Regions from separate parts of the Vibrio sp. R10-SG-ISO4 genome, predicted to be linked through region 3. Evidence: predicted binding sites of a transcription regulator. Region 3 holds the regulator's gene; each other region holds the start of a gene.

Region 1 (7,532 bases), on a different contig from region 3:
AAGTGACGAAAAGAAAGTCGCTATCTTAAAATCGGTCTATCAATACGTTCAACAGTTGGTCTCTTAAGGCAACACCGCTCTTATGCCTCGTACTTTATTGCACTACTTCATCTCATTTGGCTTGATTTTTCTCTGCCTGATCGCCGGTCTTAATATTCAGCAATGGCTGAAGACCTCGATTCCCGGCAGCATCATCGGCATGCTTATTTTGTTCTGCTTGATGGCAAGCGGCTTGGTGCCCTCAAAGTGGGTCAAACCCGGTGCGACGCTGTTTATTCGCTATATGGTACTGCTGTTTGTGCCCATCAGTGTCGGCTTGATGGAACACTTCGATCTGCTCTACCACAATGCGTGGCCAATTCTGGCAAGTGCGATTGGTGGCACGGCGATTGTCCTCATCTCTCTGGGCTGGATGCTCGATCGCCTGCTTAAGCGAGGCAACCAATGATGTGGCTACTCGTGACTGTGGTGGTGTTTTTGAGTGCGCGTTGGGTGTGCAGTAGAGTCAACTCACCGTTAATGAACCCGCTGCTGGTCAGCCTAGCGGTTCTTATCCCGCTTCTGACTTGGCTGAGCGTTCCTTTTGAAACCTATTACGAAAGCAATCACTGGATCAATCTCCTGCTGCAGCCTGCGGTTGTGGCCTTGGCCTACCCACTGTATGAGCAGCTCCCTCAAATTCGGGCCAATTGGCGCATCATTATGTTGGCATGCGGCGTGGGTAGCGTCCTGTCAATGGCGACGGCCAGTCTGATTGCCGTTAGCCTAGACACCGACTTAACCTTGATCGCCAGTTTACTCGGCAAATCGGTAACCACACCGATTGCGATGGAAGTCTCTAGCCATTTGGGTGGCGAACCCGCGATTGCAGCGATTTTGGTGCTATTGGTCGGCTTGTTTGGGGCGATTTTTGCCTACCCTATCTATGGGCTGTTAAACATCACCCACCCAATTGCAAAGGGTCTGACCATGGGCACTGTCTCACATGCCCTTGGCACCGCGACCTGTGCGGAGAAAAACGCGCAAGATGCGGCGTTTAGCTCTCTGGCTCTGGTGGTATGTGGCGTGATCACCTCCATATTGGCACCGTCATTTTTTGCTCTGGCACTCTGGTTATCGCACTAGCTGCGGCTAGACAGTGCGCCAGAATTGTGTGACATCACTCATCTATCAGCAAATTTGCACTCGTTACAAACGTAAGTGTGATTTTTATCACTGTATTGTTTGGTGCGTCGCATAGAATGATTGTCCAGTATCACAAGATGTCAACAACCTAGCTATGTTTTCCCTAGCATCGAGCTTGACTCTGAAATAACAACAAAGGATTCACTATGACCAGCCGCATAGAACAAGCCCTGACACAGCTCCCTAGCGACGTTGCCGATTACCTCAAACCCATCGTGCTGAGCGAGTCATTTGATGCCACCCTGTCAGCCGACCAATTTGAGCAGTTTAAAAACATCAGCGGTAAAAACGATGCTGATACGCGAGTGATGCTCTTGCCTGTCGCGGCGGCGTTCTCCTACGCCCCCCTGTCTAAATTCTACGTGGGCGCGATTGTGCGCGGCTTAACGGGTCGCTTATATTTCGGTGCCAACGTTGAGATTGCCGGTGTGCAACTCGGTCAAACGGTACACGCCGAGCAATGTGCCATCAGCCACGCGTGGATGAAAGGCGAGCAAGGCATTTCTGACATCACCATCAACTACAGCCCTTGTGGCCACTGTCGTCAGTTTATGAATGAACTGTCGACGGCAAAAGAACTCACGGTTCAATTGCCTGAACGTGAAGGCAAGACTCTGCACGATTATCTGCCAGAAGCCTTTGGCCCTAGCGATCTCGGCATTGAGTCGGGTTTGATGTCTGAGGTCAATCACGGCTATCACAGTGAAGACGGTGACGAGTTGGTACAAGCGGCTCTGAAAGCGCTGAATATGAGCCACTCACCTTACACTCACAACCTGAGCGGTGTCGCACTCAAAACCACCGATGGGTCGACCTATCTCGGTGCGTACGCTGAAAACGCTGCGTTCAACCCAAGCTTGCCACCACTGCAAGTCGCGTTAATTCAACTGTTGATGGCCGGTAAATCCTTCAGCGACATTGAATCTGGTGCCTTGGCAGAGATGGCCGAAGGCGGAATCAGCCACCTCGCCGACACGCAAGCGACCCTTGAAGTATTAGGACCAGATATTCCGCTGACCTATCTTGCGATCTAAGCTTTAGCGCCGACAAATTGTGCTCGATAATAAAGCGCCTTTTATCCACATAACGTGAGTAAAAGGCGCTTTTTCTGTTTACGGTGGCAGTGTTGTCTGCGAAGACCTATTCTGCCTACAACGAAAAGTAGCGGCTCACTATCGATGCATCAAACGTCAAAGAACGGCGTCGCATCCACTTCTAGCTGACTTGGCGCAATCGCTTTGGCAATCTTGACACTGCTGCGCTTGAGATCGACAAAAGCCACATCAACATAACGCTTGTTCTTGCGCGAGTAAAAGCACTTCACTTCCGGTTTCAGCGGCTCAGATTCATTGGATGTCCAGACGATGCCCACTCGCCCATCACTGAGTTCGACTAACGCCCCCACTGGGTACATACCGATACAGTTGATGAACTTATACACCAAGTCACGATCGAGGTGATTGGGCGTGAGGCTCAATAGAATTTTAAACGCCTCTGCCGAGCTCATTCCACGCTTGTAGACGCGATCCGCGGTGAGGGCATCGTAGATATCCACAATGCAACTCATGCGACCGTGCAGTGGAATTTCATCCCCTTTAAGGCCATTCGGGTAGCCGTTGCCGTCCAGTTTTTCGTGATGCATCAGACAGACATCACGGCTCACATCACTGAGCCCAGTCACGGACATGATCATATCTTTCGCAAACACTTGATGAAGCTTCATGTGCTCAAATTCTTCCGGTGTTAAGCGTGCCGGTTTGTGCAGCACCTTATCATCCACCTTCACTTTGCCCACATCATGAATAATGCCGCCGATCGCCATCTCTTTGAGCATCTCTCTTGGCAATTGCAGATGTTTACCAAAGGTCACCAATAAGGTGGCCACATTGACCGAATGCTCCAATAGATACTCGTCCTTGTTGCGCAGCGCTGAAACACATTGCAGCGCATCGGAGTCCACCAGCGCCGATTCAATCAAATCTTCCGCCCAATCATCAAACTCATCGACATGGACCGTTTTACCATCAAAAGTTTGGGTCAATACGCGATGAGCGAGCCCTTTGGCTTCACGAATAATATTGCTCGCTTTCTTCTGCATGGAAAAACGGCTTTTGGCTTTACGCTTAACTGCCTCGGTCTTCACCGATTCTACCGCCGCAGGTGGCGAAATGTTGTGCGAGTCATCGAATGGCTGTTGCACGGGTTTAAAAGTGCAACCTTTAGCAGACAAACTTTCGTCAACCCAAGCGAATTGGATACCATTTTTGATCAGTTGATTGACGGCTTGCTCTGACGGCACGCGCCCAGCATTTGCTAGGTTCACCTTTTTGTTGTCTTCCAGTGCGGTGACAAACATACCGACGGTTAGAGTGTCGATTGGAATTTTGATGGAATTATTAGGATCGTATTGCATTCTTATTTGATGATTACTCTACAACAAGTCACTTTAAGATTATAACTCTGATTTATGCTACATGCCCAACAAATACATGCAAGAGTCCTAATATAAGTCACAAAATTGAGATGGACGCAAACGTTTGCCTTTTGAGATCTATCCTCGTATGATCAGCGCCAAATTCTACATCTCTAAAAGGTTGATTATGTTTGGTACAGCGACTCGTCAAAATGCAACGCGTGTTCTTCTCCTCGGCTCAGGTGAACTGGGTAAGGAAGTCGCCATTGAGTGTCAGAGACTGGGCTTAGAAGTCATCGCGTGTGACCGCTATGAAGATGCCCCTGCTATGCAAGTCGCGCATCGCAGTTACACACTAGACATGCTTGACGGCGACGCACTGCAAGCCATCATCGACAAAGAGCAGCCTCACTATGTCGTGCCAGAAATTGAAGCGATCGCAACCGACAAGCTGGTGGAGCTTGAAACGCGTGGTCTCAATGTCGTGCCGAGTGCGAAAGCCACACAGTTGACCATGAACCGCGAAGGCATTCGCCGCTTAGCCGCAGAAACACTCTCTCTGACCACCTCTCCATACCGATTTGCCGACAACTATGACGAATTCACCGCAGCGATTGAAGCGGTCGGTCTGCCATGCGTGTGCAAGCCTGTGATGAGTTCATCGGGTAAGGGACAAAGCGTCATTAAGACAGATGCAGACATCGAAAAAGCCTGGGCATACGCTCAAGATGGCGGCCGCACTGGCGCAGGTCGCGTGATTGTTGAAGGCTATATTGATTTTGATTACGAAATCACCCTACTGACGGTACGCGCCGTTGACGGCGTTCATTTCTGCGCCCCAATTGGCCATCGCCAAGAAGATGGCGATTACCGTGAGTCTTGGCAGCCACAAATCATGTCGGATAAGGCGCTAAAAGCGGCGCAGCATGCGGCGCAAAGCGTTGTCGATGCATTAGGCGGCTACGGCATTTTTGGTGTCGAACTCTTTATCAAAGGCGACACGGTGATTTTTAATGAAGTTTCGCCGCGCCCACACGATACCGGCCTGGTCACTTTGATGTCACAAGACAGTTCAGAATTCGCACTGCATGTCCGCGCGTTTACCGGCATGCCAATCAGCAGCATTACTCAATACGGCCCTGCCGCATCTGCCGTCGTGTTAGGTCAAGGCACCTCACAAGACATCCGTTTTGAAGGCATGCAACAGGCACTCAGCGCGCCTCAAACCCAGCTGCGTTTATTCGGTAAACCTGATATCAACGGTCGCCGCCGTCTTGGCGTTGCGATTACACGCCGTGACACCATTGAGCAAGCCATCGAGAGCGCCGTCGAAGCGGCCAGTAAGATCAAGGTGATTTACTGATAGGTTCACGCCTGCCTCTATTTAAGTAATAAAAAACTCTGGTCCGTAATGGCCAGAGTTTTTTATTTTCGCCTATTGTAAGCGCTCCGATCGTCGCCTCATGATGGCGCCTGAATCAAATAGACCTCTTCGGCAAAGCGTGACAAACCGCGCTTCGCAATTTTTGGATGGCGCTCGTCGGCATCATCTCGATAGAGCTTAGTCACTTGATACCCCTCAAACAGGGCACGAACTTCCTGCTCGGCAACACTAAATGGGGGCCCCGCCATCTCTAATTGAGGATAATCTAAGGTGACCAGTAAAATCCGCCCACCGGGTTTAAGTAACGACTGAATTCTTGCCACATAGTCGACACGCATCTCTTCAGGCAGCGCCACTAACGCTGCGCGGTCATAGACCAAATCGACCGGTTTGACGGGCGCGGTAAAGACGTCTCCGGTGTAAATAGAGAGCTCATCGAACTGAAACAGCTCATGCTGACCATTGAGAGGGATCACCAACGGCGTATAAAAGTGCTCGGCGAAAAAGGCGCGCACCGCAATGTTACTCAGCTCCACCCCTTGCACATCACTGTGTTTGGTGGCGAGCCACACCAAATCTTCTGATTTACCACACAGAGGCACAAATACGTTTTCGTCTGCGCTGGGGTTGGTCGCTGGCCAGTATTGAATCAGCAGTGGATTCACGTCTTCCAAGTGGAAACCAATCTCATTGGATGCCCATCTGGCATGCCAAAACTCTGGATCTTTCATTCTCTTTCTCTTTCGATGACTGACGTGCCATAGCCTAACGGAAAGTCAGCCTTCGTGGTAGGTGGCATAAGGCATTCTGCGATGGAGTCTGGTCATAATTGGTTACAACTAGCGGATGAACTTAAGCAAAAACGCACAATCCAACCAAGGTAAGTTAATGAAATTGAGACCAACATCATAATTCAAAAGTTTATCGAATAGCGGACCTTGGAAAGGCCATTTCCATCCCAAGATCTTAATCAGACACGTAGCACTTAGCGGTTCCTTTTTCCTCCATTTTCTAAGCGACTACGATTCTAAGGAGAGTGAATGAGCGTATTCTTGCGTACCACTGCACTGATGCTGTTAATGCTCAGCCGCGCCCCGGCGTTTGCCGCGATCCCTATGGCCCCTGACCGAGATGAAGGACCCAGTACTAAGCAAAACCAAGTCAGCCCTAAAGCGTTTAAACACAACTTGAGCGGTTTGTACGGCATTAAATCAACCGACGCCTCACCCACTCAACCCTATTCAGATTTTGACGTGCTCTACAGCAAAGCGCACCAAGCGCAAGCGGAGCTCGAAACCTTATGTAAAAGTACCGCACTGTTAACCTCCACCGACGCTTACTTTGCTGGCGTAAAATCAAGCCAGCGAGCACAAGAGAAAATTGCCCATGAGCTCGACGGTCAAGTGGATCGCATCACCGACCTTGCCAGAGCCACCATAGTGGCGCACGATATTGATAGCTTGATGTCCGCCTATGAAGCATTAGCGCGTGAAACTACGGTAGTCAAAGTAAAGAACCGTTTTAAGAGCCCACAAGCATCAGGCTATCGTGACTTGAATATTTTGGTTCAACTGCCAAAAACTCAATTGGTTGCAGAAGTGCAACTGCACCTCAAAGCCATTGCGGACGTCAAAAATGGCGCAGAGCACGATATTTATGAGCAGATTCAGCTGATTGAGCGTCAAGCCGCCGCCGAATCGCGCCCGCTTAATGACATTGAAATGGCCAAGGTCGATAAAATGCGCAAGCTCTCTAAAGCGCTGTATCAAGACGCTTGGCACCCCTACCTCACTACGCATCTTAGCGCTGCCTAATTAATTTGGTTCAGTTCTCCTCATTAATGGGCAAACAAGGGTCAAGACCCTGTTTGCCTCACAACTTGCTCACTCCTGCTTGACGCATTCAGCGAATCGGTTACCCTTTTGTATAGTCAATAATGGATGGCGTGTCCCTCTGAAATCAGTGAGCTTATGAGTCAATCACCGTTATACCTGCAAATCAAACACTACATCGAACAACAGATCAGCTCGGGTCATTGGCCAGTTGGTCACCAAATCACCACCGAGCTTGAGTTAACCAAGCAGTTCAATGTCAGCCGTATGACGGTAAACAAAGCGATTCGCGATCTGGTTGCTGAGGGCAAACTTCAGCGCCGACCTCGATTGGGCACGTTTGTTTGTGCACCAGATGAGAAAGCGGAGTCACCGCTGCTTGATATTCGTAATATCGCAGAAGAGGTCGCGCAGCGAGGCAAAGCCTACTCCAGTAAAGTGATTAAGCAGGTCGAGTTATTGGCCGACGGCGTGATTGCGACCAAGCTGGGGGTGATGCTCGATACCAAGGTGTTTTACAGTGAAATCATTCACTTTGAGGACAACTCCCCCATTCAATACGAACTGCGCTGGGTCAACGAGGCGTATGCGCCCGACTATCTCTCGCAGGACTTCACCACCTTAACGCCCAACCAATACCTTTCTCAGCACTGCCCGCTCAGTGCGATTGAACACACAGTGGAAGCGATCGTGGCAGATGATAAAGTCCGCAGCGCAT
Region 2 (7,532 bases), on a different contig from region 3:
CCTGATTTTCGTGTCACAGATAGTAACTGAGCCCGTGCCCAGATGCGAGTTCCAATCCCCGAAACCGCCTATTTCTAGTAACTAGGCACTAGGAACTAAAATAAAAAAACCGAGCCACTCACGACTCGGTTTCCTTCAAACTACATCGCCACAATTAAGCAAGCAGTTCTTTCGCTGTGTTCACGACGTTTTCTGTCGTGAAGCCAAACAGCTTGAACAGCTCTCCAGCAGGCGCTGATTCACCGAAGGTTGTCATACCGATGATCTTGCCGCCAAAGCCGACATACTTGTACCAGAAGTCCGCAATACCCGCTTCGATAGCGATACGTGCTGTTACGTCAGCTGGCAGTACGGATTCACGGTACGCTGCGTCTTGCTTATCGAACGCATCCGTCGATGGCATAGACACCACGCGTACTTGCTTGCCTTCAGCGGTTAGCTGCGCCGCCGCTTCAACAGCCAGTTCTACTTCAGAACCGGTGGCGATAAGGATAAGCTCTGGCTTGCCCGCGCAATCTTTTAGGATGTAACCACCCTTAGCGATGTTAGCCACTTGCCCAGCGTCACGCGCTTGCTGCGCGAGGTTTTGACGAGAGAAAATCAGAGACGTTGGGCCATCTTTACGCTCAATCGCCAATTTCCAAGCGACCGCAGATTCCACTTGGTCACATGGACGCCATGTGCTCATGTTTGGCGTTAGGCGAAGTGACGCCATTTGCTCAACGGGTTGGTGAGTTGGGCCATCTTCACCCAGACCAATCGAGTCATGCGTGTACACTTGGATGTTCTGAATTTTCATCAGAGCGGCCATACGCATCGCGTTACGGGCGTACTCCATAAACATCAAGAAGGTCGCACCGTAAGGGACAAAACCGCCATGCAGCGCAATACCATTCATGATGGCCGTCATACCGAACTCACGCACACCGTAGTGAATGTAGTTACCTGAGAAATCGTCTGCTTCCAGTGATTTTGAGCCCGACCACATGGTCAAGTTGGATGGCGCAAGGTCCGCCGAACCGCCCATAAATTCAGGCAGCATTTTACCGAACGCTTCAAGCGCATTTTGAGACGCTTTGCGCGAGGCAATGTTCGCTGGGTTGGCTTGCAGATCAGCAATGATTTGATTCGCTTTCTCTTCCCATTGCGCAGGAAGCTCACCGTTGAGACGACGTTTCAGCTCCGCCGCTTCTGTTGGGTACGCCGCTGCGTAAGCCTCAAACTGAGCGTTCCACGCCGCTTCAGATGCTGCGCCTGCGGTTTTCGCATCCCACTGCTCATATACGTCTGCTGGAATCTCAAACGCTGGGTGCTCCCAACCTAAGAACTCACGCGCAGCTTTGATTTCGTCTGCACCTAGTGGCGCGCCGTGACAATCGTGAGAGCCCGCTTTGTTTGGTGAACCAAAACCGATGATGGTCTTAGTACAAATCAGAGTAGGACGAGGGTCCGCTTTCGCGGCAGTGATGGCGGCGTTGATCGCCTCAGCATCATGGCCATCGACAGCTGGAATAACATGCCAACCGTAAGCTTCAAAGCGTTTTGGTGTATCGTCAGAGAACCAACCTTCCACTTCACCATCAATCGAGATGCCGTTGTCATCCCAAAAAGCGATCAGCTTGCCAAGGCCCAGAGTGCCCGCTAGTGAACATGCTTCGTGAGAGATCCCTTCCATCAAACAGCCATCACCCATGAATACGTAGGTGAAGTGGTCGATGATGTCATGGCCTTCTTTATTGAACTGCGCCGCTAATGCTTTCTCTGCCAGCGCCATGCCCACTGCGTTTGTGATGCCCTGACCAAGAGGACCAGTGGTGGTTTCTACGCCCGGTGCATAACCATATTCTGGGTGGCCCGGCGTTTTTGAATGAAGCTGACGGAAGTTTTTCAGATCGTCAATAGACAGCTCGTAACCACTTAGGTGCAGCAAAGAGTAAATCAGCATTGAGCCGTGGCCGTTTGATAGCACGAAACGGTCGCGGTTTGCCCATTCTGGGTTCGCTGGGTTGTGGTTTAAGTGTGAACGCCAAAGAACTTCGGCGATATCCGCCATCCCCATCGGTGCGCCTGGGTGACCGGAATTAGCTTGTTGAACACCATCCATGCTAAGTGCACGAATTGCATTGGCCAAGTGTTTACGAGAAGACATGTCTGCTCCTGAATGCATTAAGCGAATTGATAACTAAGGTGGGCGATAATTCTCGCAGAGCATCTACGCAGGTGCAATCGATTACTGTCTAATCAACGCCAGATCTACGATATTTATTGCAAATTTCTCGAAGACCGCCGGTTTTCGTTACTGTTTGATGCAAACGATTGCTCTTTACCTCACGCGGCGGATTGAGAAGAATACGCGTTTTTACTCTACTTAAATCACAAAAATAACTTGTAATTCGAGCACGCAAAACTAGAATAGACGTCTAGATGTAGATACACCTACATAATTTAACCTTATTTTTGTGCTGGGCGAGCAATGACGCCCATCCAACAGATTAAATGGAGCTCTCATGGCTAAGCACCTGTTTACTTCTGAATCCGTATCAGAAGGCCATCCAGATAAAATTGCAGACCAAATCTCAGATGCGGTTCTCGATGCGATCCTCGAGCAAGATCCAAAAGCTCGCGTAGCGTGTGAAACCTACGTCAAGACCGGTATGGTCATGGTCGGCGGTGAAATCACCACTTCTGCATGGGTAGACATCGAAGAGTTAACGCGCCAAACCGTACGTGAAATTGGCTACGTTCACTCTGACATGGGCTTTGACGCGGATTCGTGTGCAGTGCTAAACACCATCGGTAAACAGTCTCCAGACATCAACCAAGGTGTCGACAAAGCGGATCCAAAAGAGCAAGGTGCCGGTGACCAAGGCATCATGTTTGGTTACGCATGTAACGAGACTGAAGTCCTCATGCCAGCGCCTATCACTTACTCACACCGCCTAGTGCAAAAGCAAGCGGAAGTGCGTAAGAACGGCACACTGCCATGGTTGCGTCCAGATGCAAAATCTCAGGTTACGTTCCAGTACAACGAAGGTAAGATCGTTGGTATCGATGCGGTCGTACTGTCAACTCAGCACTGTGACTCTATCTCAACGCCGGATCTGCGCGAAGCGGTAATGGAAGAGATCATCAAGCCAGTTCTACCGGCTGAGTGGCTCAACAAAGACACTAACTTCTTCATCAACCCAACCGGTCGTTTTGTTATCGGTGGCCCAATGGGCGACTGTGGTTTGACTGGTCGTAAGATCATCGTTGATACCTACGGCGGCGCAGCGCGTCACGGTGGTGGTGCATTCTCTGGTAAAGATCCATCGAAAGTAGACCGTAGTGCCGCTTACGCAGCACGCTACGTAGCGAAAAACATCGTCGCGGCTGGTATGGCAGATCGCTGTGAAATCCAATTGTCTTACGCAATCGGTGTTGCGGATCCAACGTCTATCATGGTGGAAACGTTCGGTACTGAGAAAGTCTCGCACGACATCATCATTGAGGCGGTACGTCAGTTCTTCGATCTACGTCCATACGGCCTGCAAGAGATGCTGAACCTACTTCAGCCAATCTACAAGAAGACCGCCGCTTACGGCCACTTCGGTCGTGAAGAGTTCCCTTGGGAAGCGACGGATAAAGCCGCAGAACTGCGTGACTTCGCTGGTCTCAAGTAATCACTGAGCCACACTATTTCAGGGCTTTTGGTTCGCCAAAAGCCCTTTCTTTTGCCTGCTATCTGGCCTCCTCGCTCGCTGTGCTCACCCCGACCTCGCATCCCCACCCATCATTGAACAAAATTTAACCTCCCAGGTTGTAATTTACGCCATTGAGGTCAATAGTTAACAATATGTTAAATGAACGCATCCAAGGATGACGTCTTTACGTATAAAACCAGACGTGACTGCCATCCCCTCTGCGCCGAGTAACACGCGCAAAGCTTGTGTTCAGATCACGGCACCAACATAAAACTGAGAGTTCACACCCTTTAACGTCAGCGTCTAGGAGCACATCAGCGAATCGGGTCAGCACTCTCTCGTGTTTGCGAACGGCTTGCGTTTAAAAACGTCTTCTGTTTACAAATACGTAACAACCCCTTTTCTCGGCCACTACTCAAAAGGCAAAGAAGAGGATGAGAATCGAGATTGATCAAGGAGGAGTTATGCCTCGTACGGTTAACCCACATGACTTCAAAGAGCAAAAACATAAGGAAGTCAGCGACCACGAATACGCGCGCACCATACCGTGTAATCAGGTCAGTATCTCTGCCCCATTTCATTGGCTCGCGCTCGGCTTGCACGACTTTGTTCGCATGCCGCTGATTAGCGCTTTCTACGGCTTGTGCTTTATGGCGGCGGCCATCGGCATTGTTCTCCTCGTCCAGTGGCAAGGCACCCACCTTGTGGTGATGCCCAGTCTGGTCGTCTATATGCTCATTGGGCCTTTTTTAGCGCTCGGTTTGTATGACGCGAGCTGGGAGCGAGAGCGCGGACATAAACCCAGTTTGCTTCACTCGATGAAAGCCATCGGACGTAACTCCACTTCACAATGGGCGTTTGCCGTGCTGCTTGCGGTGTGTATGATTTTTTGGATGCGTATCGCGGCGCTGCTGCACGCACTCTACCCGTCGGTACAAGGGGCGCCGTTGAGCGACTTCCTCCCCTTCTTGATCATCGGCTCATTAGTGGGTTTAGTGCTGGCGTGTGTTGTGTTCAGTATCTCAGCGTTCGCCATTCCGCTGATGATGGAGCGACGCGTGGATATGATGACCGGCGTATTCAGTAGCTTTAACGCCGTCAAGTCCAACATCGGTGCTATGATCGTTTGGGCTGCGATCATTTGTGGCGGGATCTTAATAGGCTTTGCCACTTATGGTATCGGGATGCTCTTTACGATGCCGATACTCGGCTACGCCACTTGGCACGCGTATCATGAGGTGATTAAGAAACGCCATCACCCTTAACATGTGGCCTATTTGAGGTATAGTGAACGCCCCGAGCTCTCTCGGGGCGTTTTTTTATCCTGTATCTCTGCCAGCGAAGATGAGTCACCTGTGGATCTGACCCTCACCTATTCAACTCAGCGAGTGATCGCGCAATGCATCGAGCAAGCCCGCCAAGCGTTCGGCCGGCCGTTTCCTATGCCAACGCTCTCGTTTAAGCTGCGCGGTAAAGCGGCAGGAAAAGCGTACCTGCAACTCAATGAGATCCGCCTCAACCCGGTGTTGTTTTCGGAGAATCAAGCGGCGTTTCTCCAAGAAGTGATCCCCCATGAAGTGGCCCACCTTGTCACCTATCAAGTTTATGGTCGCGTTCGCCCGCACGGCAAAGAGTGGCAAGGGGTCATGGAGTCAGTGTTCGGTGTCAAAGCCAACACCACCCACAGCTTTGCTGTCACCTCTGTTCAAGGTAAAACCTTTGAATACCTCTGTGCGTGTCGCGGCTATCCGCTCTCTATTCGACGCCACAATAAAGTGCAGCGCAACCAAGCAAGCTATCGCTGCCAACAGTGTCAGCAGACACTGGTGTTTTCTGGCAAACAGTTGTCGTAATCCCCCACACTCCATCCCTGCCAGCTATCTATCCCCACTCAATCACACCCTATGGCGCGATCTCGTTCAGCGTAACAAATAACATCATCACTAAAATCCTACCTTTTTGCGTGCTAGACTGTGAAAAATAATACTTTTTTCATGCTTTAACGCTCACTCAGGTTTCATTATGTCTCGACTGCCCGTTTGGTTTACTGTGATGAGCTCGCTGCTAGCGGTGACGCTCTCTTCTGCTTTCTCTTTCGCGCACGCAGCGCCGCCGTCCTCTTTTTCCAAAGCAAAGAAAGAGGCGGTCAAGATCTACGCCGATCACCCCACCAGCTTTTACTGTGGCTGCAATATTGAGTGGCAAGGGCGCAAAGGCACGCCGGATCTTAACTCGTGCGGCTATCAGGTGCGTAAGCAAGAGCGCCGAGCCTCTCGCATTGAGTGGGAACATGTGGTGCCTGCTTGGCAATTTGGTCATCAGCGCCAATGCTGGCAACAGGGTGGGCGTAAATACTGCACTAAAAACGATCAGCAATTTCGCTCGATGGAAGCCGATTTGCATAACCTGACCCCAGCGATTGGTGAGGTCAACGGCGATCGTTCAAATTACAACTTTAGCCAGTGGAATGGGGTTCAAGGAGTGACCTATGGGCGCTGTGAGATGCAGGTCAACTTCAAACAGCGTGAAGTGATGCCGCCCGATCGAGCCCGCGGATCCATTGCTCGCACCTATCTCTACATGAGTAAAGAGTACGGATTTAAACTCTCAAGCCAGCAAACCAAGCTGATGAATGCGTGGAATAAAACCTACCCCGCCGACGCCTGGGAGTGCGAACGCGACAACCGCATCGCTAAAGTGCAAGGCAATCACAACCCGTTTGTGGTTGAGGCATGCCAAGCAACCCCATAACCACCTAGCTCTAGGAACTAGGCACTCGACTTCTCAGCACGCTTTATCTCACGCTAGCCCCTTGTTTTTTCGCTCAAAGGCATCCATGTTAGTGGGATAACTTTTGGATTTGCAGGAAACCAACGCAATGCGCATGCCACGACTCTATCACCCAGAGACCATCCACCAGCTTGGGCCTCTCGCCCTCAGTGACGATGCCGCCGGCCACGTCGGCCGAGTGCTGCGCATGAAAGAGGGTCAACAGGTGCTGTTGTTTGATGGCAGCGGCGCACAATTCCCTGCCACCATTACCGCTGTAGGAAAGAAAAACGTCGACGTCGAGGTGTTAGATCGCGTTGAACAAAGCTGCGAGTCACCGCTGGATCTGCACTTAGGTCAAGTGATCTCACGCGGAGATAAAATGGAGTTCACGATTCAAAAATCCGTTGAGCTTGGCGTCAATACCATTACGCCCCTTATCTCTGAGCGCTGTGGCGTCAAACTCGACCCCAAACGTTTTGAGAAAAAGCTCGCTCAATGGCAAAAAATTGCCATCAGCGCCTGTGAACAGTGCGGCCGGAATACCGTCCCTACCATTCGCCCAATTATGTCGCTCGAAGCGTGGTGCCAAGAGCAATTCGATGGCTTGAAGCTCAATTTGCATCCGCGCGCCAAATACTCAATCAACACCCTACCGACTCCGGTAGAAAAAGTGCGTTTGTTGATTGGCCCTGAAGGCGGCCTTTCTAGCGATGAAATCGATATGACTCAGCAATACCAATTTGAAGAGACGCTGCTCGGTCCTCGCGTGCTACGTACCGAAACCGCAGCCCTTACCGCTATTACCGCCCTACAAGTTCGCTTTGGCGATCTTGGCTAAACGGAGAACACTATCCATGATCAAACTCGGCATCGTGATGGACCCGATCTCGTCCATCAACATCAAAAAAGACTCTAGCTTTGCCATGATGCTGGAAGCGCAGCGCCGCGGCTACGAAATTCACTACATGGAGATGAAGGATCTTCATCTAGAACAGGGCGTCGCGATTGCGGACACCAAAGTGGTGGAGCTAAAAGAAGATCCAAGCGGCTGGTATCAGTTTAAATCTGAGCAGACCA
Region 3 (7,532 bases):
ACTAGCTTTGCAGCTGATTCAGGAGCTCGTCGCGTCTTGCTTGAGGGACCACAGACCAGTGCGTACCTTTAATTGCCCCCTCAAGTGCCCACAGCAGGTCGATACTGACGTCGGCAGAGTGTGTGGAACGAATCGCTTTATACGCTTCCACTGCGCCCGTCTGCTCCAAACGGGAGACACTGTCGATACCCGCTTTCTTGAGCATTCGCTCGGTCGCTAGACGCAAGTTCGGCAGATCTTTCAGGCGCGTTGGTTTGGCGTTGGTTTGACGCTGCTTGTCTTTGTTGGCCGCCTCTAGTGCAGTGTTTGCCATCGCAATAGTCTGAGCGACATCCTGATCCCAGTCATGGCCAAGGGCGTAGTATTTGGTGACCACAGGGAAACCACGCTTTTTATACACGTATGGCTCGAGTCCCTGAGCATTAAACTGTTGGGCCAACGAGTCGTCGGCGCGTATGTGAAGTTTGTCATTTACCACGAGGGCAAACATGGTGTCATCAGCGAAGATTCCGAATCCACCAAACATTGAGCGAGACTTGATCTTGCCCAATGGTTCAAACAATCGCATTGAGTCTTTTAAAATTGGTTTATCCATGCTGTTATTCTCGGTGTATTACAATACGCCACCAAATTCAGGTCCGAGAGATTAGCAAAAATATGCAGGTTTTGTGTCAGTAGGGTGTCATTCTGGCTCATAAAAGAATAATCCTACTCACGGTGTGAGCGCATAATGCGCGCGCAACGTTTAACTCATTGTATTCTTTGCTTTTGATAAAGAATTACGAAGTGCACATTTGCCATCGGCAACCCCGCTACCAAGCAGTCATCAACGTTGAAATAGTTGAGTGGCTGCAACAGGCCGGAAGCTTTGCGTCCCATCCTTTCGAAATGGTTTGCCCTGTTCGTGGCATTCGTCGAACATAATAAGCATAAATAATTTATGGGCTAAACATCACGTTTTGATGGGTTAAATGTGATCTTAGTTCATAAAATAGAGGGGTGTTACCGAGAGAATAAAGCCCAGCGGATGAGAAGTATTCTCGCTGGGCTAGTCGATGTGATGTGCTGAACTTGTTCGTTGGTCTATTTCACCGTCGCCACGGTATCGCGCTCGACGATTTCTGGGTGCATTTCAAAAATACGTTTTTCATGCTCTTTGTCTTTAATACGTTCGAGCAAAATCTCAAATGCGTTTTTACCCACACGGCGCTTCGGCTGGTGAACCGTCGTTAGCGGTGGTGAAAAGTACTCGGCTAGCTCAATGTTGTCATAACCAATGACCGACATGTCTTCTGGAATACGAATGCCTTTTTGCTGTAAACGGCTCATCAAACCGAGCGCCATCGTATCGTTGAAACAGAATACTGCGGTTGGCTTTTCGTCCATGGCGACGATTTTGTCCGCGGCAAGCACGGCGGTATCGCACTCAAAGTTACCTTCTAAGATCCAATCTTCGTTGACGCTCAAACCCGACTCGTTCATTGCGCGCTTAAAGCCTTGGATGCGCTCTTGGCAGGCCGCTTTTTCAAAATGCCCACTCAAGCAAGCAATGCGCTTGTGGCCGTGATCAATCAGGTATTTTGTTGCGAGGTAGCCGCCTTCTTCCGAGTTGTCGATGATTTTATCGGCTTGTGAGCTTTCCGGGCCCCAATCCATCACCACCTTAGGGATGTCTTTATGACGGTCAAGCATTTCGCTCAACTCTTCGGTCAAATCTGAACACATCACTAAGATGCCATCAACGCGCTTTTCCGCCAGCATGCGAATGTAGTCACGTTGTTTCTCGTAGATGCCGCCAGTGTTACACAAGATCAAGGTGTAGCCTTGACGGTAGCAGTAGCTCTCAACCCCGTCGATCACTTCCGAGAAGAAAAGGTTGGTCGATTGAGTAACCAGCATGCCTATTGTGCGTGTCGAGTTACATTTCAGGCTGCGTGCAACGGCACTTGGGGCATAGTTCAACTCTTGAACCGCTTCCATCACTTTTTCTTGCGTGGCTTCAGCGACAAAGCGTGTTTTGTTGATCACATGGGATACAGTGGTGGTCGAGACACCCGCTAAGCGAGCGACGTCTTTAATCGTGGCCATATGGTTTTGTCCTGTCGATGACTGCCTACTATTCTATGAAAAGTTAAGTCTATAAAAGTAAAGTCTATACAAAGTTTAGAGTATGTAGACAGAAAGTATCAGAAACACAAAAACCGCCCTCAAAAAGCGGTTTGTATTTATTAGTTTTATCGTTTGCGGACCGGATTGTAGTCCGCAACGTCGATTTGGGCAAATAAAAAACCCGCCTTTGGGATCTCGCCACACCTTTTGTATGGGCTTAATCGCTATCGCCTTGCAGGTAGGCTTTATCCAATTGAATGAACGCGCACAATAGCGACGACAGCGCCGCATAGAAGCCGAATGTGTCGAGGCGCTGGCAGCGCTCGGCAAACCTCTCAATCCAAGGGAGTAGATGCTGCTCAATAAAATCGGCTTGCTCTTGGTAGGCGAGATGCGTGTCGCCTGCCATCTGCTCTGCTGCATGAGCGCCGCGCACAATCAGGTTACCCAAAAAATCCAGCTCTATGGCGAGATGATCAGAAGGCTCATTGAGCCCTGAATGCACAGCGACGCCGTGTTGTTCAAGTAAAGCGTCCATCTGTTTGGCAGGCTCACCATTGAGCAGTCCTGATTCATCTAAGTAGACAGAGGCGTAAGGCAGCGCGCTGTCTCGGTCGGATTTTAAAAACAGGTCGCAATAGTCGGCTGATAGTTCCAACTGAGCATCTGGCCTGTCTTGCAATCGGTTCAATGCATCGATGAGCCTGTCTGCGGCGACGTTAAGCTCAGGGGTTTGTGCAAGTCCCGTCAGAAAGGTACGTGTGTCCACCGAATGATATTGGGCCAGCTCTTGCTCTGAGAGCTCTTTGGCAAACACGCTCGAAAACCACCAGTAGAGCTCAGCGCGTTGCTCATCAAAGGCGCGCTGCTCTTTTTCGGCGGGAGATAAAGGGTCGGAAATCTGGGCGTTCGGTGTCTCTGGCATGATGGGCTCTCAACTGAATCAGATGCCGTTAAGTCTAACGGATAAAAATGAACAGCGGTCAACCAGATTATGAGAAGAAATGGTCAAATATGGCAATTTGTGAACAGGGCGGCAAAGCTTGCTTTGCATCAATGAATCGCCAACTTTTCGCTTCACAAAGAGGACAAAGATGGAGTTGTGACTAATTATGAATAGAATAAAGCCATTGAATCAGTGTGTGAATAAGTGAGTAGAGCCGATGAGCTACCACATTTTGGTTGTTGAAGATGATGAAGTGACTCGCCGTAAATTGGCGGGCTACTTTCAAACCGAAGGGTATCAGGTGAGCCAAGCTGAGAATGGCGCGCAGATGCGCGATGTACTCAGCAGCAGTCGGGTCGATTTGGTGATGCTGGATATTAATCTGCCCAGCGAAGATGGCTTGATGCTGACGCGTGAACTACGCAGTCAATCGGACATCGGTATTATCTTGGTGACCGGGCGTACCGACAGCATTGATAAGATTGTTGGTTTAGAAATGGGCGCGGACGATTATGTCACCAAGCCATTTGAGCTTAGGGAACTGCTCGTCAGAGTCAAGAACCTCTTGTGGCGCATCGCACTGGCTGCGGGAGCGCAAAACGCGGGCAGCGATCAGCAAGACGGCGTGGTCCGCTTTGCTGAATGGACGTTCGATATTCAGCGCCGCGCTTTGAGCCGAGGGGATGAACCGGTCAAACTGACTAAAGCAGAGTATGAGCTTTTGGTGGCGCTCTCCTCTCACCCTAACCAAGTGCTCAGTCGGGAACGCATTCTTAATATGATCAGTCATCGTGTGGACGCACCCAATGACCGCACCATCGATGTCCTGATTCGGCGCATGAGAGCGAAGATGGAAGTGGATCCAAAAAATCCGCAGATATTCGTCACCGTGCACGGCGAAGGCTACATGTTCGCCGGAGATTAACGGTTTTCGGCAATGAACGAGCGCAGATTGATGCCAAAGAAACGAAAAATCCAGGCATGCAGCCTGGATTTTTGTGTTAAGTGGAAGACGTTCTCCGTCTACGCTGGCGGCCGGTTAAACGTCGCTCTGCGCAGCCTCCACCTCCAAGGCTTGCTCTTCATAATCGGACGCCCAGTCGCGCAGGTGTTGCCAAATGGTGCCCAGCGTTTCATGCCAGTAGCGCTCAGTTTGTTCGAGATATTTGCCCTTCGGCGCGTACTTCTCCCACGCTTGATCGATGTTTCTCTGCGCTAGGTAGTTGGTCGGCGCGGCGTAAGGTTTCAATCCTGCGGAGTGGAATTCATTTAAGGCACGGTTCATGTGACTGGCCGATGTGACCACCACCAACTTCTTGTTCTTAACGAACGCTGCCGCTTGGCGCGCTTCTTCCCAAGTATCTTTGGCGGTTTCGAGCAGAATGATGTCAGATTTAGAAACGCCAAGCGCCAGCGCTACTTTAGCCATCATGCGCGCATTGCTCACTTCAGAACCGGCGGCATAGCCTGAGAGAATCAGTTTAGAGCCCGGATAAATTCGCATCACACGAATCCCTTCGGTCAAACGCATTAGGCCGGCGCGACTCAGTTCTGAGGTGGGCGGAATGTCGTCGTCCACAACATGGCCGCTGCCAAGCACCATCACATAATCAATCGATTCATCGACAGGAAAAAAGGCCGAGTATTGGCGCTCGATAGGCATGAGAAGACGTGATGAAACGGGCTGGAAGGCAACGAGAAAAATGCCAACAAACGAGAAGAGAACAACGAAACATCCTGTTTTTTGTTTTCGTGTGAACATGACGAGCATGAGTCCCACAAGGCCAATGATCAGCAGGGCTGGCAAAGGCATAAGTAAAGCCGAGACGACTTTTTTCAGCTCAAACATACTTAAATAGTCCGAAAAAACACCAGTTGATTATAATTTAAGAGAAAGCCTCTTTATTCCTGCCTTTCTTGTGACAGAATAGCAGCACGATTCAACATCATAACTCAAGCTGCTGTGACTGAAGACCGCAATTTCGACGATATTGCCCACAAATTTGCAAAAAATATATACGGCTCTGACAAAGGCGAGATTCGACAAGTCATTGTTTGGGAAGACCTTCAAACCATCCTCGCCTCGTTACCCGCCAGTGATTCACCACTCGACGTGCTCGATGCCGGGGGTGGGTTGGCACAAATGTCGCAAAAGCTGGCGAAACTAGGCCATCGCATTACGTTATGTGATCTATCTTCTGAAATGCTGCAATTAGCTGAGCAGGATATTGCAAAAAATGGCTTGCTTGAGCAGTATCGCTTGATTCATTCGCCCGTTCAATCCATCGCTCAACACCAGCAGCAACCGGCGGATTTGGTGATGTTTCATGCCGTCATGGAGTGGTTGGCTGAGCCAAAGCCAGCGCTGCAAACGCTGTTAGAGCAGGTCAAACCGGGCGGTATCGCGTCGGTCATGTTCTACAACCATCATGGCCTCGTGTACAAAAATGTCGTGTGTGGCAACCTTCCGCATGTGTTAGAGGGAATGCCGCACCGAAAGAGATTTAAGCTTCAGCCCCAAAAAGGGCTTAAGCCTGAAGATGTCTACCGTTGGATAGAGGAGTCGGGGTTTCACATTGAAGGGAAATCCGGCATTCGTTGTTTCAGTGACTACATTGGCGATCGCCAGTATATGGGTGACTACACCAGTGAGGATGTCTTGGCCCTAGAGAGGCAACTGTGCCGCCAAGAACCGTATGTGTCGCTCGGACGCTATATCCACGTTTGGGCAAGAAAGAATTAAAACAGGATAAACCATGAGTGAAATGACTCTGAATGCCGCTGAGCAACCGATTGATGAGTTGGTGGGTTGGGTCAAGCAGCATGATTTTTCATTGAACCTGACCAACGAACGCTTGGCCTTTTTGATCGCCATTGCCGTGTTGAGTAATGAAAGGTTTGATGAAGAGTTAGGTGAAGGGGAGTTGCATGATGCGTTCGCCATTGTCACTCGATTGTTTGCCGATTCGGGCGAAGCGTCGGCGTTTCGCGCCAACAACGCCATCAATGACATGGTCAAACAGCGCCTTATCAGCCGCTTTACCAGCGAAATTACCGACGGTGCGAGTATCTATCGTCTCTCGCCGTTGGCCATCGGCATTACGGACTACTATGTTCGTCATCGCGAATTTTCCAAACTGAAACTCTCTATCCAACTGTCTATGGTGGCGGACGAAATGGCGAAAGCCATTGAAGCGGCACAAAAAGGCGGAACGGCGGGTCATTGGAAGAAAAACGTTTACGGCGTGCTGAAATACTCAGTCGGTGAAATTTTCGATCAGATTGATTTAAACCAGCGCGTGATGGATGAGCAGCAGCAGTCGGTCAAAACACAGATAGCTGAGCTACTTAACAAAGATTGGCGCGATGCGATCAATAACTGTGAATCCTTGCTGTCAGAAACCTCCAGCACACTGAAAGAGCTACAAGACACCTTGCAAGCGGCGGGTGATGAGCTGCAAAGCCAAATCCTCGATATTCAAGAGTTGGTACATGGCGATGATGAGCTCGAGTTTATTGCCGAAACCCTGTTTGTGTTGCAGATGAAGCTCGACCGCATCACCAGTTGGGGTCAGCAAGCAATTGATCTCTGGATTGGTTACGATCGCCACGTGCACAAGTTCATACGAACTGCCATCGACATGGACAAAAACCGCGCGTTTAGCTCGCGCCTACGTCAGTCGGTCAAAGACTACTTTGAGAACCCTTGGTACCTCACTTACGCCGATGCGGAGCGTTTGAGCGATTTACGTGATGAAGCCTTGGTGTTGCGTGATGATGAAGTGACCGGTCAAGTGCCACTCGATGTGGTCTACGAAGAATTTCAGCAAGTGAATGATGCGCTGTCTGAGCGCATTGGGGAGATGCTCCAAGTGCACAAAGCGCAGGGTCAGCCTATTGATTTAGGCCAAGTGCTGCGCGACTACCTCGCCGAGCACCCCTATACCCATCATTTTGATTTAGCCCGAATTGTTGTCGATCAAGCGGTGCGACTGGGTTACTCCGAGTCCGATTACCAAGCGATTCAGCCCGATTGGCAAGCGATCAACAATTATGGTGCAAAGGTACAAGCCAATGTCATCGACAGATACTAATGAATACATGCCAGAGAATCTGGTCAAAGCGATCTCTAATCCGCTGTTTCCGGCGCTAGACAGCATGCTGCGTGCCGGGCGTCACATCTCCAGCGAAGACCTCGACAACCACGCCTTGTTGTCGGATTTTGAAGTGGAGCTATCGAGTTTTTATCAGCGTTACAACACCGAACTGGTGAAAGCGCCTGAAGGCTTCTTTTATTTGCGTCCGCGTTCGACGTCGCTGATTAACCGCAGTGTCCTGTCTGAGCTCGATATGCTGGTGGGCAAAGTGTTGTGCTTTTTGTATTTGAGCCCAGAGCGTCTTGCTCACGAAGGCATCTTTACCAACCAAGAGTTGTACGATGAGCTTCTGTCACTGGCCGATGAGTCCAAATTGATGA

Evidence for each region. The regulator PurR, encoded in region 3, represses purine synthesis genes. The targets are predictions, from matches to a motif close to TNANGNAAACGTTTNCNTNA.
Region 1: the regulator PurR is predicted to act here: its motif matches at 3,711-3,730, upstream of purT (formate-dependent phosphoribosylglycinamide formyltransferase).
Region 2: the regulator PurR is predicted to act here: its motif matches at 2,305-2,324, upstream of metK (methionine adenosyltransferase).

The regions. Positions count from the first base shown of each region.
Region 1 covers NZ_JCBDHJ010000015.1:113,027-120,558, reverse strand. Annotated here, with positions in the region: gene sbcB (exodeoxyribonuclease I) at 1-67, shown strand, start outside; gene AC6R03_RS09290 (CidA/LrgA family protein) at 83-448, shown strand; gene AC6R03_RS09285 (LrgB family protein) at 448-1,125, shown strand; gene cdd (cytidine deaminase) at 1,332-2,219, shown strand; gene AC6R03_RS09275 (cyclic di-GMP phosphodiesterase) at 2,369-3,598, opposite strand; gene purT (formate-dependent phosphoribosylglycinamide formyltransferase) at 3,786-4,961, shown strand; gene AC6R03_RS09265 (thiopurine S-methyltransferase) at 5,060-5,713, opposite strand; gene AC6R03_RS09260 (phosphoribosylglycinamide formyltransferase) at 6,023-6,796, shown strand; gene hutC (histidine utilization transcriptional repressor HutC) at 6,953-7,532, shown strand, end outside.
Region 2 covers NZ_JCBDHJ010000003.1:40,623-48,154, reverse strand. Annotated here, with positions in the region: gene tkt (transketolase) at 155-2,149, opposite strand; gene metK (methionine adenosyltransferase) at 2,508-3,662, shown strand; gene AC6R03_RS02865 (DUF2189 domain-containing protein) at 4,148-4,948, shown strand; gene AC6R03_RS02860 (SprT family zinc-dependent metalloprotease) at 5,039-5,536, shown strand; gene endA (deoxyribonuclease I) at 5,736-6,434, shown strand; gene rsmE (16S rRNA (uracil(1498)-N(3))-methyltransferase) at 6,562-7,293, shown strand; gene gshB (glutathione synthase) at 7,310-7,532, shown strand, end outside.
Region 3 covers NZ_JCBDHJ010000018.1:193,068-200,599, forward strand. Annotated here, with positions in the region: gene AC6R03_RS13845 (TfoX/Sxy family DNA transformation protein) at 2-595, opposite strand; cyclic di-GMP riboswitch class I at 800-908, opposite strand; gene purR (HTH-type transcriptional repressor PurR) at 1,084-2,088, opposite strand; gene torD (molecular chaperone TorD) at 2,327-3,034, opposite strand; gene torR (two-component system response regulator TorR) at 3,273-3,980, shown strand; gene elyC (envelope biogenesis factor ElyC) at 4,095-4,904, opposite strand; gene cmoM (tRNA uridine 5-oxyacetic acid(34) methyltransferase CmoM) at 5,001-5,798, shown strand; gene mukF (chromosome partition protein MukF) at 5,812-7,149, shown strand; gene mukE (chromosome partition protein MukE) at 7,130-7,532, shown strand, end outside.